Regions from separate parts of the Vibrio iocasae genome, predicted to be linked through region 1. Evidence: riboswitches for the same ligand, from Rfam matches in the RefSeq annotation. Region 1 holds a riboswitch; the other holds the start of a gene.

Region 1 (3,142 bases):
TGTTTACCGCAAGTCTCTGAGCACTGATACCGCTGGTGATCATGGTGACATCGCTAATGATCGGAGAGCCCGCTTTAAGCGCGCTGATACCCGCTTCAACCGCACCAGGGCTAAACCTAAATAACTTAGCGAACTCGAAATCACCAGTTGTGTGAATAGCTCGTCTCACTACCTGCCACTGCTGTTCATCGTAGCTATGACCACCGTGAAACTTTTGGATCTCATCATCAATGATTGCGAATGAGCCGTTCTCTATTACTCGTCCCTGACGAGTCATTTGTTGCATTGAATCCATAGTATTACCGTCTGAAAGATCTTTTAATTCCTGCTGTTCGTGAACCGTACTTTCACCACGAGCACATGCCAGTGGAGAGCCATCAAAATCGATAAGAATCACCTCAACCTGAAGCGCATCTGCAACATACTTACTCGCATGCATTCTGGCTTCTTCACACAGTTGGGTTAGAAATGGCTTTGGTTTGTGTTCACGTACCAGTTCTAATACGTGTCGCCCTGTATTTGCGTCAGCAATTTGCTGGCACAGGGATTCTGATAATTTTGCTTCCTGAGCAAGTTCGCTCAAATGTTTAAAGTCGATGGCGTGGCCGGAAACATGAGTCATCATCCGGCCAGATGTCAGCTTGCCGAGCTTACCAATCATGGTAACCAGCGATATTTTTTTAAGGCCGTAGCGCTTTCCTGCGCGAAGGCCTACACCGATGAAATCACCTGCCTGAATAAAGGCCATATCCCCTAACTCAGGAAACTGAGTCATAGCTGCTTTTTCCGAGCGACTACCCGTTGTCAAAACAACTTGTTCCAGCCCGTTAGCCCGGGCGATCTGCACCGATTGTCTTACCGACGCTGCATACGCAGATGTTGAATAAGGCTTAACGGTACCGCGCGTTCCCAAAATCGAAATGCCTCCAATCAAACCAAGTCGCTCACTAATGGTTTGCTTCGCAGCTTCGAGGCCGCCAGGAACAGAAATGGTTAACTCCAGACCTTTTTCATCACGCAATTCATCAGGTGCTTTCGCCCATTCAAGTTCGGCCATTTCCAGGATATTGGCTTTCGGTACAGGGTTAATGGCCGGCTCGCCAACAGGTAGTTCTAGTCCGGGAAGCGTCACCGTGGCAACGCCTTCTCCCCCTTTAAGGTGGATACCTGTTTCACCGTTCCAGCGCGCAATGCATTGAATTTCAAGACCATGAGTACAATCAGGATCGTCACCAGCATCCTTAATCACACCCGCAATTACCTGTTCAATATTGTCTAACTCGTTTGTTTCCAATCGTGCTAAAGGAAAGGTGACAAGATCACGATTGGGCAGCTTAATTTCTATCTCGGTAAGCAGTTCGCGTGTAATAAGCGCTCTTACCGCAGCTCTCGCAGCCGCAGCAGCACATGCACCTGTGGTATAGCCCCAGCGCAGTTCTGAATTGTTTTTTGAACGCTTTAATTTGCCCACTTACTATTTCCTTAATGCATACGACTTATACAGAAAGTTGGTATACATCGAATTTTACTTACAGCTAGGGCAGGAGAAATCGCATGACAAGACGACTCTGAGTGCTCCCGCCCAGGTTGTTCTATAGTTGAGTATTCCATTTAGCAGGTTCTGACTTACGAACTCTTCTGTATCTGGCTTCATTCGTTGCTCGGATACAAACGGTCCGCTTACAGTTGCGGGTACAGTCCAGGACTTTCACCTGATTCACTTTTAACTTACTGCTGCGAAATCACCCGTATTCGCTAAGCACTAAATAGATGTGAGAAGTTTCTCACATGAATAAATTCACTAAATTGATACTTATCAATTTTGACAAAAAGATAAATACTTAACTCATTTTTTGAGTTGCTGATAAATATTGACCACAAAACAATACATATATAACCCTGTCAAAATAGTTAGAGAGATGGAATATATTTATCGACAAACAGCCAATATTTATCTGGGTCCTATTTTTTAAACATCTACTAGTGTTTCTTCTTCATCTTTCAGTGATGCCCTGAACTCCTGAGGTGTGGTGTTGTACGCGTTTTTGAACACCTTACAGAAGTAGCTAGCCCCTGAAAAACCGAGGTTGTGTGCAATTCTGGAGATAGACCAGTCACTGTATTGCAGCATTTTTTTAGCACCAACCATGCGCTGTTGATTTACGTAGGCGTTAAAGCCAATTTTCATCTCTTTTTTAAACAGCTTACTAAAATAATGCGGACTTAAATAAACGTGATCAGCCACTTCTTCTAGTCTTACATCTTCAAAAAAATGTGCCTCAATATATCTGAGCGCTTTTTTAATTTTACTGTCGTGTGGTTGATTCCCTTCATTGGACTTAAACAAAGTTCTTACATCGTATTTGTCGTTAATAACAACAAAGTCCATGTGTTTTTTAATTGAATCATCCACCAATGTTTTTAGCAGATCAGCAGCAGAAAATATTTTTGAATAGTCTGCGACCGGAATATTGTTGTAGTCCTCAATAAGCTCTGCGTTCTTCATCCACTTCATGTCTACTGGCTGAATATCGCCAAGCTCAGCACTGCTAGAGCCACTCGATACCCGCACCTGACCACATAACACAAACCCGATTAAGTGGCCTCCGACTATTAATGGAATAGACAAATCAACTAAACCTGCGTGACAACGGTAAATACACGGTTTATTTGATTTAGAAGCTTCTAGTCCCCCGCATCGATCACTTTCAATGCATCTGGCATACAATTCAGGTGTCTTTCTGATCTTCTGGCAGAAGTTGGTAAAGTTAAAGCAAGCCGACACTTCTTTACCATCTATATCTACCAGCACCACAGCTAACCCGGTTGCATTGGCAAAATCCTGCAACACCTTGTTTATTCCCTGTGACTCCAGGAAGCTTTCCGGTCGGTTCATTAGAGTTTTCCTATTATTGTTATGCTCAATGTGACGTTAAATCCGAGTTTACATTACAGCACTCTATACTCGTTGTGACCGATATCAAGGGGACTACTACTTATTCACTAAACTAAAAATAGCCTAGTTTGTTGTCGCCTCTGGCAAGTTTTTGGTGATAAGCATGCGGTACCCGCCCCCACCAATGATTGCACCTATTAACGGAGCAAATATAGGAACAAGGAAGTAAGGAATATCTCTTGCTCC
Region 2 (3,142 bases), on a different replicon from region 1:
ACTACTGTTCGACAACTTAGCAAGTCAGCTATTGAACAACAGGGAGCCGAAATACTCCGACCCCCTATAACTGTTTATTTAAAATGAGTAAGAGACACTTAAGTTAACTTCTCTTCCATGCCCCACGTAGTACCCTGAACCAAAACTGGAATAGCTTACAAAATCTGCATATTTTTCATCCGCTATATTATCAACCCTCAGATTTGCCTGAAATGATTCGTTAATATAGGAAAGCGCCAAATTTCCAAGCCAGTATGCATCTAACTTGTCGTTTACATTACCACTATCGCCATTTTCATATTTCTCACCGACGTAAACGGCTTCTGCGAACAGCTTCCAGTTAAAAGTTAAATCGTAGTTAGCAAAGCTTCTACCTGAATGACTTGCTACCCAAGGAATATCATTTCCTTTGTTGTCACCTTTGCTGTATTCCGCATTTACATAGCTATACTCGGCACCAAGCATTAGCTCTTCCGTGACATAGGCATCGAAGTAGAATGTTCCACCAAACCTTTCTGTAGGATCAGAGTTTACATTCGCCCCGGAAAAGTTACCGCCCACGGGTTTCTCTGCACTGGAGTCGAAAACTATTTCGTCTTCAAGCTTTAAGTTGTATATATCAAATTTAACTGAATAGTCGTCCCAGATATAGTCAACACCCGTTTCTATCGAAACACCAGTTTGTGGTTTCAATCCAGCAACCCCTGGAGACGTATAAGCTTGCTCATCAACTTTAGCAAAACGAAAGTTGCTTTCTGCACGAACATAATAACGTGTATTGTCGTTTGGTTTGATATTTGCCCCGAGCTCTAGTGCTGTTGCATCCTCTTTGAGAGTCGCTCCACCAGCATAAGTGGACGAATCTTTAATATCGTCTTCTACTTTAGAGTAGCGGCCGCCACCAATAAGAGTAACGCTATTGGATACGGGGTAATTTATCTGAGAGTATAAGCTAGACATTAGTTGCTTATTTTTTCTGGTTGATGCGTCATAGTCGGAATGGCCAATATCCAGACCAACTAAGAGGTTGCCCCTCCCTGCATCTACTGACAAAGCTCTTTCAGCCTGAAGTTGAACAGCTTGTTGAATGCTATCTATTTCTCTTTTTGAGCCCCAACCAATACTGTTTATGGAAGTGTCATCAAAACTTAAATCCGCTTTAGCCAGCCAATCTTTATTGATATCACGCTTATAACCCAATCGAGCTGCCTTTGTTATTTCATGAGCATAGTCGTTTGCGTTTGCAGGGTTCACCTGCTTTGGATTTTCTTCGAATTTAGTTTTTGACAGGCTACCTGCATACTGACGGTAATTATCGTAGTAGCTGAATTCTGTATAAAAAGCTTCATCTTGTTCTGCATAGTCGATACGAGCCAGAAGCATCGCTGTATCGCGGTCATTATGATCCCGATAATTCTCATCACTATCCTGACTAACAGATAAAGAATAACTCCATGTATCAGATATCTGTCGGGACAGATTAATTCCACCACCATAAGCGCTATTACTTCCCAAAGATGCATTTAGCTCTGTGACTTCACCACCTTTTTTAGTGATGATATTAATAATACCACCGACAGCTTGATCACCGTGAAGAACACCAGAGCTACCCGATACTACTTCAATGCTTTCTATTTGGTTGAGCGGGATTGAAGAAAGTTGTGGGGCGGATAAATCTGGCTTGTTAAGCTTTCTTCCATCAACAAGGATTAGAGTGTTGTGTGCTGCTTGGCTACCAGAGAAGCCCCTCATTGCTATCGTAGGGCCTGAGTTTGAGTCAGAGATCTGGATACCGGCTCGACTACGGAGCAACGAAGACAATGAGGTCGCGCCACTGGCTTTTATTTCTTCCTGACCGATGACAACGATATTAGATGCAATATCTGAAACAGAGTTTACATTTTCACTTCTTCCAAACACGACAATCGTTTCTTCATCTGAAGCTGAGTTTTGCGCGTATGAAAATGAGGTATAAGAAAGAAGCGATGCCACTGCTATCGCTATAGATGATTTTCGCATTGTAATTCCCTAAATCGCGTAGAATTTTCCAAGTATTTTTATACTTAACGTTGCTGTCAGATATTCGGACTTAAGAGCTCAATACAACACGTACTACCTAGCATCTCACTTCCCACTTTATTCAAGCAGTGTTTGGCTTTTAACCTAAGATGTTCGTTCTCTATTACCGCTGCGCGTCAGTTCCGGAATTACACCGGATTCCCTGTAATGCAAATGATTTATATAAAGCATCGCTATCAGCAATCGGGAAAATACTATCTATTCACTGATTAAGTGTCTAGATAGAAAGTTAACCTCCTATAATAAAAAATCGTCATAATACATGCGTATATCGAATTACACTTTAAATAAAGCAACACAAAGCTGGACATGCTCCTGCTATTGAATAAAATCTGCGCTCTCCGTGCGAATGAGTAAGGCAACGATATGGCAATTCCTGAAATGAACCCTCAAAGTTATCAAGAACAACTAGAAGAAAAAAAGCTTCGTATGAATGAGCTGTTTTCCGAATATGGTGTTCCCGAGCTTGAGGTATATGAATCACCAGAGAAGAATTACCGAATGCGTGCGGAGTTTCGAGTTTGGCATGAAGGTGATGACCTTTATTACATCATGTTCAATCAGGAAACTCGCGAAAAGTATCGAGTTGACCAATTCCCGGCGGCAAGCAAACTAATCAACGACTTGATGCCTAAATTAGTAGAGCTGGTTAAAGATAAAGAGTCGCTTCGTAAAAAACTATTTCAGGTAGATTTTCTATCCACACTCAGTGGTGAAATCCTTGTATCACTGTTATACCACCGCCAGCTTGACGAGCAGTGGACTGAAGATGCAAAAAACCTAAAAGCGCAGTTAGAATCGGAAGGGTTTAACCTGAACCTTATTGGTCGCGCTCGTAAGATGAAGATCGTTCTCGACAGAGATTTCGTTGTTGAAAAGCTGAATGTTAATGGCCAACCTTATATCTACCAACAAGTCGAAAACAGTTTTACTCAACCTAATGGTGAAGTAGCACAGAAAATGCTGGAGTGGGCGATAGATTGCACTAACGAGAGTAAAGGCGATCTTCTAGAGCTGTACTGTGGTAATGGAAACTTCTCACTAGCTTTAGCTCAGAACTTTG

What was found. Region 1 has a riboswitch for cobalamin ahead of SNR28_RS03650 (cobalt-precorrin-5B (C(1))-methyltransferase). Riboswitches for the same ligand answer to the same signal wherever they lie in the genome.
Region 2: linked by a shared signal. The riboswitch ahead of SNR28_RS25825 (TonB-dependent receptor) and the one ahead of SNR28_RS03650 (cobalt-precorrin-5B (C(1))-methyltransferase) in region 1 are both predicted to bind cobalamin.

Annotation. Positions count from the first base shown of each region.
Region 1 is NZ_CP145310.1:791,771-794,912, reverse strand. It holds gene SNR28_RS03650 (cobalt-precorrin-5B (C(1))-methyltransferase) at 1-1,471, opposite strand, end outside; cobalamin riboswitch at 1,596-1,776, opposite strand; gene SNR28_RS03645 (PocR ligand-binding domain-containing protein) at 1,970-2,896, opposite strand; gene SNR28_RS03640 (MIP/aquaporin family protein) at 3,020-3,142, opposite strand, start outside.
Region 2 is NZ_CP145311.1:3,477,614-3,480,755, forward strand. It holds gene SNR28_RS25825 (TonB-dependent receptor) at 79-2,019, opposite strand; cobalamin riboswitch at 2,057-2,275, opposite strand; gene trmA (tRNA (uridine(54)-C5)-methyltransferase TrmA) at 2,446-3,142, shown strand, end outside.